DNA from 3 places in the Lelliottia sp. CFBP8978 genome. Region 1 is predicted to be linked to each of the others. Evidence: predicted binding sites of a transcription regulator. Region 1 holds the regulator's gene; each other region holds the start of a gene.

The links. Region 1 encodes CRP, which controls carbon source genes, mostly activating them, when cyclic AMP is high. Its sites were predicted from a motif close to ATGTGANNNNNNTCACAT; they were not measured.
Region 2: the regulator CRP is predicted to act here: its motif matches at 1,779-1,796, upstream of ompW (outer membrane protein OmpW).
Region 3: the regulator CRP is predicted to act here: its motif matches at 1,699-1,716, upstream of SOM82_RS05060 (enolase C-terminal domain-like protein).

What each region holds. Positions count from the first base shown of each region.
Region 1 is NZ_CM188253.1:4,042,174-4,046,460, reverse strand. Features, by position in the region: gene argD (bifunctional acetylornithine/succinyldiaminopimelate transaminase) at 1-35, shown strand, start outside; gene SOM82_RS19085 (YccS/YhfK family putative transporter) at 89-2,176, opposite strand; gene crp (cAMP-activated global transcriptional regulator CRP) at 2,234-2,866, opposite strand; gene SOM82_RS19075 (OsmC family protein) at 3,177-3,581, shown strand; gene SOM82_RS19070 (phosphoribulokinase) at 3,647-4,287, opposite strand, start outside.
Region 2 is NZ_CM188253.1:2,413,826-2,418,112, reverse strand. Features, by position in the region: gene yciA (acyl-CoA thioester hydrolase YciA) at 1-94, opposite strand, end outside; gene SOM82_RS11440 (septation protein A) at 224-763, opposite strand; gene SOM82_RS11435 (YciC family protein) at 824-1,567, opposite strand; partial or broken gene SOM82_RS11430 (YkgJ family cysteine cluster protein) at 1,596-1,673, opposite strand; gene ompW (outer membrane protein OmpW) at 1,854-2,489, shown strand; gene yedF (sulfurtransferase-like selenium metabolism protein YedF) at 2,649-2,882, opposite strand; gene yedE (selenium metabolism membrane protein YedE/FdhT) at 2,879-4,090, opposite strand.
Region 3 is NZ_CM188253.1:1,089,562-1,093,848, reverse strand. Features, by position in the region: gene SOM82_RS05070 (type B 50S ribosomal protein L31) at 1-144, opposite strand, end outside; gene SOM82_RS05065 (PTS transporter subunit EIIC) at 238-1,617, opposite strand; gene SOM82_RS05060 (enolase C-terminal domain-like protein) at 1,896-3,095, shown strand; gene SOM82_RS05055 (GntR family transcriptional regulator) at 3,083-3,802, opposite strand; gene pdeB (cyclic di-3',5'-guanosine monophosphate phosphodiesterase PdeB) at 3,897-4,287, shown strand, end outside.

The DNA.
Region 1 (4,287 bases):
TTGCCAGTGCGGTGAAGAAGATCGTTCAGGGCTAATGGAGTCGCCAGGTAGCGGCTTGGTTTTGTCCCGGAATACGGAGCCGCAAAACTTACGACGCCTTACGGCGCATAATCCGCGTCAGCCAAATGCCGTGATGCGGGCGCTGACGCCATGCGACCGACGAAATGGTGTGCATGGTGTTCAGATGTCCCAGAACGCGCTGTAAATGCTGTTCCAGCGTGCTCATAGGGCCCCAGGTGAGCGTTTCCGGTGCTTCAAGAATGTTAGAGTCTCCGGATTCCCCCGGCGCGTCATACTCCAGACGCTGCTGGCATCGCTGCAGCGCAATTTCACACGACTGCAAATAGCGCTGCGCCAGGTCCGGCGTCAGCATCGCATGCTCGCGTGCCAGCGTGGTCATGGCATTGATATGCTCGACGATAAACTGGCTATGGGTGACCCACAGCTTCATATCCGCCAGATAATGGGAATTAAAGCCCGGCTCCTGCATCGCCTGATTGAGGGAGTTAAACAGCGCGTTATGGGCCTGATTGACCTTCATGCGCTGATAGGCCAGCGGGGAAGGCTGCGGATCGTCGCTCAGAATAAGGCGAATCGCCTGCTGATCGGCCTCCAGCGCATCGTGCGCATTCTGTCGCAACAGCCCACTCTGCCACTGGGGCCACAGCCAGACCATGCCGCCAAAGGCGATCAGACAGCCAATCAACGTATCCACCAGTCGCGCGACAATATACTGTTCGCCGTTCAGCGTGAGCAATTGCAGGGTATACACCGCCGTGACGGTAAATCCGACCATCGCCCAGCCGTAGTTTTTGCGGATAATCAGATAACCCACGAGGGTGATCACCAGCATTCCTGCCAGGGCGAAGCCGTCCGGTACGTGGAAGTGCAGCGTTATGCCAGCAATCACCAGTCCTGCGACCGTGCCCGCTGCCCGGTGCAGGATCCGCACGCGGGTGGCGCCGTAGCCATTTTGCGTGACAAACAGCACCGTCATTAAAATCCAGTAGGGTTTCGGTAGATGCAGCGCCATGCCCATCAGGCTGGCAATGCTGAGCATTACGCTGATCCGCGCCGCATTGCGCAGGGCCGAGGATTTCAGGGACAAATAGCTTTTTAACGCTGGCAGCAACGGCAGGCGTTTTTGCTTATCGGCCATCAGGTCGCGGGAATAGAGGGGGCGCTGGGTGCGGAGCACGCGCGCGATGCGGCTAAAGTGCCAGGCGCAGAACTGCCCGACCGGATTGTCCGGATGCTGACGTGCGATTTTCTCCAGCGCGCCCAGCTGTTTTTCCATCGTAAAGCGCGTGGGGTAGCGGTGGTACAGAATATCGTCAGCCAGTACCCGCAGGCGCGCGGCGACCGTTTGCGCATTCCAGCGGATCACCGCTTCGGCGTGGCTGCGCTCCACCAGTTTTTGCACCTCGGCAGGATAATGCAGGCTGACGGAAATATGCTCCTGAAGATCCAGCCCGACCTGAAACGTGCGCAGCAGCCGCTTGTATTCATGATTCTTATTGGCGGCCAGCATATGGAGCTGCTGGTAGCACTGGCTAATCAGATCCACCACCTTTTGCTGGCGAGTGAGCAGCGGCGGCAGCGACTTTTCCGGATCGGTATGTTGCGTCAGCAAGGTGTATTTTGCTTCGCAATACTCCGCGAGCTGGACGTACAGCAGGCTCAGGGATTCGCGTAAGGGCTGTTCGCGCCACATCCAGAACCAGAACCAGTTGAACAATCCGTACCACAACGTGCCGAGGGCATAGATCAGCAGCGGCTCCCAGATGGGCATATTTCCGGCAAGGCTAAGGGTGAAAATCGCGGCGATGAGCGATGCGGGCAGCAGGCGCGCATGAAGCGAACTGATCTCCGCGGTGACGCCGAGCGTCATCGCCAGCACGGTTAAAATCAGCGGCAGAGGAATGTCGCGGGCAAGTAAGAGCTGCACGGCGAGGCTGCAACCGGCAAACAAACTGCCGCCAATAATCAGACGTTTGAAAAAGCGCTTATGCGGGGTGTCCAGACCGGCGATGTTACAGCAGGCAGGCACGAGAGAGAACAGCAGACCATGTTGCAGTTGGCCGAGAATCAGACCGACAGCCACGGGGAGACATAACACCAGCGTTTGCCGAAGTGCGTAGTTAACTTCCGGGTGATAAATCAGCCTGCGCCACATGGTTGCCAGAGACAAAAACGGCGTGACACCTTGCGATGGCACGCCGTCTGACCGGAATTAACGCGTTCCGTAAACCACGATAGTTTTACCGTGGGCGGAGATCAGATTCTGATCTTCCAGCATTTTCAGGATACGGCCAACGGTCTCACGAGAACACCCGACGATCTGACCAATTTCCTGACGGGTAATTTTAATTTGCATACCGTCCGGGTGGGTCATGGCGTCAGGCTGTTTCGCCAGGTTCAGCAATGTCTGTGCGATGCGGCCTGTCACGTCCAGGAAGGCAAGGTTACCCACTTTCTCGGAAGTGACCTGCAGGCGGCGAGCCATCTGCGAAGAAAGACGCATCAGAATATCCGGATTCACCTGGATCAACTGACGGAATTTCTTGTAGGAGATTTCGGCGACTTCACACGCGGTTTTTGCACGTACCCAGGCGCTACGTTCCTGGCCTTCTTCAAACAGGCCCAGTTCACCGATGAAATCACCCTGGTTCAGATAAGAAAGGATCATTTCTTTCCCTTCTTCATCCTTAATCAGCACTGCCACCGAGCCTTTGACGATGTAATACAACGTTTCCGCTTTTTCACCCTGGTGAATCAGCGTGCTCTTCGATGGGTACTTATGAATGTGGCAATGAGACAAGAACCATTCGAGAGTCGGGTCTGTTTGCGGTTTGCCAAGCACCATGCGCTGTTATCCTCTGTTATAAGCTGTCACCAGAGTCATAAATCGCATCCTGACTCTGGGGTTGCAATCGAATTCTTCCCCGTACCTGGGAATGCGGCTGTCATTTTGTTTCGCAGCCAGTAATGTTTGATGTCCTCTGCATACATGTGTAACGTCAATGTATTACTGTAGCATCCAGAGTGTTTTAGCATAGCTTTCGCCGCGTGTCTCCTGGTGTCTCGCTTCAGCATGACGCAGGTCGTCTTCCGTTGCGAGAATTGTAACGCGCGCGTAATCTGTTCGGAAAATTGCAACGTCGGAGTTAATGAATATGCAAGCGCGTGTGAAATGGGTTGAAGGTTTAACGTTCCTCGGTGAATCCGCTTCCGGACACCAGATTTTGATGGATGGTAACTCCGGTGATAAAGCGCCAAGCCCGATGGAAGTTGTGCTGATGGCCGCCGGCGGCTGTAGCGCAATCGACGTGGTTTCGATTCTGCAAAAGGGTCGCCATGAGGTGACGGACTGCGAAGTGAAGCTGACCTCCGAGCGTCGCGAAGAGGCCCCGCGCCTGTTCACGCATATCAATTTGCACTTTATCGTGACCGGGAAAGATCTGAAGGATGCGGCGGTTTCCCGCGCGGTCGATCTCTCTGCCGAGAAGTACTGCTCTGTGGCGTTAATGCTGGAAAAAGCGGTGAAAATCACGCATTCGTATGATGTGATCGAAGGCTGACTGATGGGGCATCGTGCGCACCGATGCCCTCATCGTGACCCTCTGCACGGGGAGAGGGAATAGGGTTACTCGATCTTCTTGCCTTCCATCAGTCGCTGCACCAGCGGCATCATAATCAGCTCCATCGCCAGACCCATCTTCCCGCCCGGGACCACCAATGTATTGATGTGGGAAATAAATGAGCCCTGCAGCATCGCCAGCAGCCAGGGGTAATCAATGTCTTCCAGATTGCGGAAGTGGATCACCACAAAACTCTCGTCCAGTGACGGAATGGTTTTTGCTGCGAACGGGTTTGAGGTGTCCACCGTCGGAACGCGCTGGAAGTTGATGTGGGTTCGTGAAAACTGTGGTGTCAGATAGTTGATGTAATCTTCCATTGAGCGCACGACAGAATCCATCACCGCTTCACGGGAATGGCCGCGTTCGCTCATGTCACGGGTCAGCTTCTGGATCCACTCCAGATTGACAATCGGCACCACGCCCACCAGCAGATCAACATGGCGCGCCACGTCATGCTGGGGTGTCACTACGCCGCCATGCAATCCTTCGTAGAACAGGACATCGGTGGGTTCCGGCAGCGGCTGCCACGGCGTAAACGTACCCGGAACCTGGTTCCATGGGACGGCTTCATCGTAGGTATGCAGATACTTGCGCGACTGACCTTTACCGGTGTGGCCGTAATCAATAAAGGTTTGTTCCAGCAGGC
Region 2 (4,287 bases), 1.6 Mb from region 1:
AACCGCCAAAAATATCACCGTTCGCATTGGTGTCAGCGGGCATTGCAAGTGTGCGTAAAACCAGTTCGCCCTGAGGGGCATCGTTCGTTGTCATTGTTTCTTAAGCTCGTTACGGAAGACGACAGGCGGGATGCTACTATGATTTGCAGTCGGTGGGAAACACGAAAAGCAGGCAGGGCGGTGAGGTAAAAGGCCAAACAGCGTCACTGTTTGGCCTGGATAATCAGTGCTTGTCGTCCTGAGGCATATGGCGGTAGATGTAAACACCGCTCAGCAGCGTGAAGATCAACGTCAATGCCGTCAGACCAAATACTTTGAAATTGACCCAGATATTCTGCGGCAGCCAGAAGGCGATATAAATGTTCGCCAGCCCACAGAGGATAAAGAACAGCGCCCAGGCAACATTCAGGCGCGACCAGACATGCTGAGGAAGGGTAATTTCTTTTCCGAGCATGCGCTGAATCAACGGCTTATTCATCACCCACTGGCTGATCAGCAGTGCGCCCGCAAACAGAGCGTAGATGACCGTAACCTTCCATTTAATAAATTCATCGTTATGGAAGAACAGGGTTAAACCGCCAAACACTGCGACCAGAACGAAAGTCACCAGCGCCATTTTTTCGACTTTGCGGTAGCGGAACCAGCTGTAAATCAGTACGACAGCGGTCGCGACGATTAAGGCCGCGGTCCCGGCGTAAATGTCATACAGCTTATAAAAAGCGAAAAACACGACCAGGGGTAAAAAATCAAGAAACTGCTTCATTCTACGATTCCATCATCTGCGTTGAGCGGAGGATTAATAGAGCCTCCGCCATCATGAAAACTATTGACGAATCAACATGTAAAGGCGGAAAAGGTAAACCAGTAATACCGCCGAAATCAGGTTGCTCAGGGTGTTCGCTACCACTGCGCCAACGTTGGGCGTCAGGACCGCAAAATTAGGGGCAAACAACAGTAACAGCGTTTTTGCCAGCAACCAGCTAATCACGGCTGGCGCAACCAAACGCATATTAGACCATGCCAGTTTTGTACTGCTGCGCATGGCGGTAAATATTCCCATCTTATCCTGCACCAGCATGACAGGCGCAAAGGAGAGGACAATGGCGAGCAACACGCCAGGCACCACCACCAGCATAATCCCCATCTGCACCAGCATTGTGGTTAAGAAGATCAGGATGAACAGCTTCGGTAATACCGGTGCGCTGGCCCCGATCGCGCGCAGGGCGCTGACACGGTGTCCGGCAGAAATAAGCTGGACCATCAACAATACGCCACCGGCCAGAATCGCGTTGCCGATCAACCCTGAGAAGGTTGACGCCGCTGAGGCACGCAGCAATATCTGCTGCTGTTCCGGTGTCATGTTCTGGACCAGATCAAACAACCCTACACTTCCCGCAAGATGATCGCCCTGGCTGAGGGTGGCAATTTGATCATCACTTGGCGAAAACGCATGGCCAAGCACCACCGTGATAAACGCACATAGCAGGGCGATCAGTAAAAAGGTAATGAACTGATTGCGGAAAAAATTCCCGGTGTCACGGTAGACGGACTTCGCCGTGATAGACATGCACTCTCCTTGAGTATTGCAGGTATTGTTAAGCGGGCAATTGTACCCTGGATAACTCTGTCGTGGCAGCACCATGACTTGTATGGAAAAGCATATCTTTGTAAAGCAGTGATCATTGGTAAAAATTGACCTGTACGCGACATACGCATTCTGTTGCGTATGGCAAAAATTAATCTGGATCAATGAATGTTAAATTACTGGCACTAGTGTGATCTGAGTTAGATCACTTGTTACTCATTTATGAGTATATTCTCCGCGCCAATAAAACCACAACGATGGAGCGGATATGAAAAAGTTAGCAGTGGCAGCCCTGATTTTAAGCAGTATTTCTGGCGGCGCTTACGCGCATGAAGCAGGCGAATTTTTTATTCGTGCGGGGTCGGCAACGGTACGGCCGACAGAAGGTTCTGACAATGTGCTCGGCAGTTTGGGTGGCTTTAACGTCAGTAACAATACTCAGTTGGGTCTGACGTTTACCTATATGGCAACCGAAAACATCGGCGTTGAGCTGCTTGCCGCCACGCCGTTCCGCCACCGGGTGGGAACAGGCCCGACGGGAGATATCGCGACCGTACATCATTTGCCACCAACGCTGATGGCGCAATGGTATTTTGGTGATGCTAACAGCAAGGTGCGTCCTTATATCGGCGCGGGCGTAAACTACACCACGTTCTTTGATGAGAAATTTAACGACACCGGTAAAGAGGCCGGTCTTTCCGATCTGAGCCTGAAAGACTCCTGGGGGGCGGCGGGGCAGGTTGGGATGGATTATTTGATCAACCGCGACTGGCTGTTGAACATGTCGGTCTGGTACATGGATATCGACACCGACGTGCGCTTCAAAGCGGGTGGCGTGCAGCAGAGCGTCAGTACCCGTCTGGACCCGTGGGTGTTTATGTTCTCCGCCGGTTACCGCTTCTAAAGCTCTTCTGCAAAACTGGTCGTACTGCGGCCAGTTTTCTCTCCTCTCTGCCGGGGATACAGCATTCCTGGCAATAACAATAAAATGAGCGCTAAAGCAACGTGTCGGGTGTTTTAAGCGGGAAGCGCTAACGCCCCAAAAGGGCGTTAGCAAAGAACATTACTTCTGAATTAAATAGCGAATGGTTGGCCCATCCTGCTGGATATCTAACACCGTATAGCCGTGATTTGCCGCATCCAGTGGAATATTGTTAATCGACTGAGGGCAGTCGCTGACCACCTCCAGAATTTCACCCTTTTTCAGCTGCGGCAACGCCTCGAGCGTGGCGACGGCCGGATAGGGGCAAGGTTCACCCACCATGTCGAGGCGGTAATCGGGAACGATCTGTTTCATGCCACATTCTCCTGAATATCAGCTTTACGCGCGGTACGACGGAAAAAACGCTTCTCCTGCGCGATAACCAGCAGAAACGCGATCAACAGCAGGGCATAAGTCACCAGCAGTCCGCCCAAAGGACCAAACGTATTCAGCAGATTGACTTTATCCCAGCTAGTGGCCAGTGCCGGAGACAGGTCATCCCAGTAATAAGCCAGAAGGGTTGAGCCGATAACATTGCCCAGCCCGACCCACCAGTAATGCACCTGGCCCTCAACCGCGCGGTACATCCAGCCGGTTTCACAGCCGCCGGCCAGGACGATACCAAAACCAAACAGCAGGCCGCCAATAACCGCATTCGGACCGGCCCACATGATCTTCGGCTCAACACCCAGTTGCACATAGCTGAAAATACCAATGGCACTGACCGCCATCCCGGCAATAATCGCTTTCGCCATCATGGTGCGCCCGGTGATCCACATATCGCGAAACGCCGAGGTAAAGCAGATTTGCGCCCGTTCAATCAGCAATCCAAAACCGACGCCAAACAGCATCGCCAGCCCCAGTTTCGGCTGATTAAATGCGGTACACAGCGCCCAGGCAATCATCGCGAAAAAGACCAGCATACCCAGACGGAAGCGACGCCGGGCCTGAGCTGGCTTTTGCGTCAGTGGAGACGCGGCGCTGACTTTGGTCATTTTGACCGGAATGCGGAAGATCGGCAGCAGCGTGAATCGTGCGCCGAAGTACGAGCCAATGGCAGTGGCGACGGCAAAAAACCACGCATGGAGAGAGAACTGAGGAATACCCGTGAAGAACGCGGCAAGGTTACACCCCATGGCCAGACGGGCGCCAAATCCGGCGATGATTCCACCCGCAACCGCCTGCACAATGCGAATACGGCTTTTCGGCATCCGCAGCTTCACATTATTGGCCCACAGTGCGGCGGCAAAACAGCCCCCGAACATACCAATAATCATCATTCCGTCGATGCGGGTAAGCGGAGTACCTTCCAGGTGAATGAGTTTAAAATATCCCCACTCTTCGGCGTGCACGCCTGTCAGCTGTAAAAGCTGTCCGCCCCAGCGGGTGAATTCGCCGGTAACGGCCCAAAAGGTGCCGGTAATGCCAAAATAATAGGTCGAGAGAATACCCGCAGCGATGACTGCAGGCACAGGGGACCAGAATTTAATCAGGTACGCCTGTTTGAAGTGTTGCCATGACATGATAAGCCTCTGAACTCAGAAGGGGTTAAGGCGGCCAGGAGCCGAAAAGAAAACCGGATAATACGCTGAAGGTAATATTTGAAAAGGTTGACGGGCCGAAAAGCTCGAACAGATCAATTCTGCGCTACCCCTGAGAGGCATTCCAGGGTATCACGATGGCGGTAGAGGGGGACAGGCCGCCCGGAAACCCGGGCGGC
Region 3 (4,287 bases), 1.5 Mb from region 1:
CTCAATGGTGATGTAGGGGTACGTCTCGCCGTCGAGTTCGATTTCGCGGTCGGTTTTAATTGTCGATCCGACTTTGAAATATTCGTTGGCACTGGTGTCGTGAAAAACGACCGTGCGGTAGTACGGATGGATATCAGGTTTCATCTTACGCTCACCATGTTTTGTTATAACATAACAAAAGTCTATCCGAGTCGCAGCGCAAAAACAACCCCCACCCAGGCGGGTGAGGGAATCCGCTTAATTTTCTGAAGACGGTTCTTTGCCCACCAGCATGGTGGTTAACACAAAGGAGATCACCAGCGCCATCACGACCCCTGACACCGCAAAGATAAAGTACGGGCCGATATAGGCTGGCAAACTGAAAATGCTCGACAGGATGTAGCCGTAAAGGCGAACGCCAAAAAAGGCGATAAACGCCGAGGCCAACGAACTGGCAATTGTTGCGGCAATAAACGCTTTTTTGTAGCGCGTCAGCACACCAAACAGAGCCGGTTCAGTAATCCCCAGCAGCGCAGAAATGGCGGCCGAGAGCGTTACCGTTCTCTCCTGGCGATCTTTGCTCAGACGCCAGATCGCAAACGTCGCGCCCGCAATCGCCATGTTGGCCATAAACATCATCGGCATCAGCATGTCATAACCGCGATCGCTGAAGTTCTGCAGTGCAATAGGCGTCATCGCGTGGTGCATACCGGTCAGAATCGCGACCGGACGAATGGCACCGACCACCAGACCGGCAAAACTGGCCGACACGCTAAACAGCCCTTCGATAAATAGCGCCAGTCCTTTGCCTAACCAGATACCAATCGGGCCAATCACCACCAGCGCTGCCAGGGCGCCTAAAAACAGCGTTAGCGTTGGCGTAAAGACGGTTTTTAACACCTCAGGCATAATGCTATCCACCCAGCGATGGATATAGCTCAGAGCCAGAACAGAGAAGATCACCGGGATCACGCTGGAGGCGTAGTTAAACACCGACACCGGAATCACATCCAGTAACCAGATGGCGCTCACCGCGCCCTCCTGATGCGTGGCCAGCGCTTTGGCTGCCTCGATCAGTGACGGATACATCAGGCACGCCGCGACGGCCGCCGCCAGATATTCATTGGTTTTAAAGATCTTCGCCGCAGAGACCGCCAGGAAAAACGGCAGGAAATAAAACACGCCGCTGGCGATCAGATCGATCACCATCACCGTATCGCTTTTGGCGGAAACCACTTTTAGCGCAATCAGGCCGGCCAACAACCCTTTGATCATTCCCGCGCCCGCGATTGCCGGAACAATCGGACCAAACACGCCCGAAACGGTATCCATAAACAGTGATACCAGACTCTTGCGCCCTTTCGGCGCCACCGCTGCCGTCGCGTCGTCTTTGTCGCCCAACACGCTGAGCATTTGCTCATACCAGCTGTTTACTTTAGGTCCGATAATCACCTGAAACTGATCGCTCTGGAGCTGCGCGCCCAGCACGCCAGGCAGTTTTTTTATCTCCGTTTGATCAACTTTATTATCGTCAATTAAATCAAAGCGAAGTCGCGTCATGCAGTGCCAGACTTTATTAATATTCCCCTGGCCGCCAACCAGACGAATAATATTATTAATGGCTTCTTGCGTGCCCATAAATCTCCTGCCGAGTGATGTTGTCGTTTTAATGTTGCCATGAAGCATAATTAAACCCAGACCACAAAACAAACCAATAAAATTTGATATCGCTCACAGTTAGCCAACTATAAGGCGCTAAAAGGCGAGCGATAGTAAAATTGGTATGGTTTTTAATTACATTATCATGAAATAACTGACCAAAATAAATAGTAAAAAAAACGGTTTACCCGCCCCCTTTTTTAGGGCGATGATATTCGCCATAACCTATTCCCACAGTGCAGCAAAGGAGTTATTTCGTGACGCCTGTGATTATCAAAAATATCGAGTGTTTTATTACTCGCCCGGACCGACACAATCTGGTGACCGTCCGTGTCACGACTGAACAGGGCATCACCGGCCACGGCTGCGCCACTTTCCAGCAACGTCCGCTGGCGGTTAAAACGTTAGTCGATGAGTATCTCAAACCGTTGCTCATCGGGCGCGATGCCAACAACATTGAAGACCTGTGGCAGATGATGAACGTGAACGCCTACTGGCGTAACGGCCCGGTGATGAACAATGCGATATCGGGCGTCGATATGGCACTCTGGGACATTAAAGGCCAGCTCGCCGGAATGCCGCTGTATCAGCTGTTGGGCGGAAAATCCCGTGATGCGATTGCTGCCTACAGCCACGCCAGCGGCGAAACACTGGAGGAGCTGTTCGCCTCAGTGGATGCCCTCATTGCCCGGGGATATCGCCATATTCGCTGCCAGCTCGGCTTTTACGGCGGCACGCCGTCGGAGCTTCACTCGCCGGATAATCCAACGCCCGGCGCGTGGTTCGATCAGCATGAATACATGAATAATACCGTTGAGATGTTCCGCGCCCTGCGCGAAAAATATGGCTGGAAACTGCATATTCTTCACGACGTCCATGAGCGATTATTTCCCCAGCAAGCGCTTCAACTGGCTAAACAACTCGAACCCTTCCAGCCCTATTTCATCGAAGATATTTTGCCGCCCCAGCAAAGCGGCTGGCTGGAACAAATCCGTCAGCAAAGCTGTGTTCCGCTGGCGATGGGCGAATTATTCAATAATCCTGCCGAATGGCACGATCTGATCGTTAACCGCCGCATTGATTTTATTCGCTGCCACGTTTCACAGATCGGGGGGATTACACCGGCACTGAAGCTGGCGCATCTGTGTCAGGCCTTTGGGATCCGTCTGGCGTGGCATGGACCGGGCGATATGACCCCAATTGGCGTGGCGGTAAATACGCATCTGAATATTCATCTGCACAATGCCGCCATCCAGGAGTTTATTCCCCGCTCGGCCACCACGGATAGCGTCTTCCCGGGTGCGCCTGAAGTGAAAGAGGGATTTGTCTATCCACCCGCCGGGGCGGGAATTGGCGTCGGATTCAACGAAGCGTTGGCACTCGCGCATCCTGTTCTCTATCGCCCGCACGAATGGACGCAGAGCCGCCTGCCCGATGGCGCGATTCATACGCCCTGATTTTGCCGCCACGCCAGATTATCGCGGTTGTAGGGAATAACGTAGGTGCAGGTATAGTTGATGTCGATGATGTCACTCACTTCAAACACGCGTCCGCCGTCCAGAATACCGCGATTATTAATGTGCATTGCCGGGCTGCCCTTTTTGCAGCCCAGTATCACCGCCTGTTCACGGCTCACGCTTACGGCGCGATAGGTGGTCAACATATGCGAAATAGTTAACCCTTTACTCAGCACATATTGCTGGATCGAACGCTCAATCGCCTGTTGGTTGAGATCGGGAAAATCCGTTACCGGCATACTGGATACCTCAAGCTGCACCGGTACATCATCCACGTAGCGAAGACGGCAAAAGTGCCAGATAAAGCTCTCCTCCGGGATGCCAAAAATCTGCTGCGCAGCGCGGTCGGGACGTTTTTTATGCAGGCTGATCATCCGGTAGCGGATCTGATCGAAGCGTTTTTCCGTGATCGAGTTATAAACCAGAGGGTTATTACGCGCCTGCTCATTGATCCAGATCCCCGACCCCTGCACAATCCTCACCACACCAATGCTCACCAGCTTTTCCAGCGCCTGGCGAATGGTAAACCGCGACACACCGTACTCTTCGGCGAGCTGCCTTTCCGGCGACAGTTTACGCGGCCCCGGCGTGGTCTCCTGGTAAATTTTGCTCAGCAGATCTTGCGTAACAAATTCTTTTTTTTTCATTGGCCTTACCTGAATCAAATCAACCCTCGCCGCATGCTATAAGATTATCATTCTCCGATAATTTAATTCAGCACATCAGAAAGGAAACCGTAGCATGACAACTCGCCATCTGGTTAGCCTGGTGACTGGTGTTCTGATCTTTGCCGTGCTGATCCCGATATGTCTGAGCGTCTGGCTGGCGCATCGTCAGGCAGAAGACCGGTTTGTTCAGGATCTGGACCGCTATTCATCGCGGGTGCTGATTCGCACCAATATAGTGATTGCTCAGGCTAAAGAGGCGTTAGCCCAGATCGACGCCTGGAAAGGGGTTCCCTGTAGCCACGATCATCTGCTGGCGATGCGCCGTGTCTCGTTTTCTCATCGTTACGTGCAGGAAGTCACCTACATTGAAAACCAGAAGCCTGTTTGTTCCTCGCTCGAACAGGTCAGTAACGCCGCCCCCCTTCCACCGCCGATGCGCGTCACGCGTGAAGGCTATAACGCCT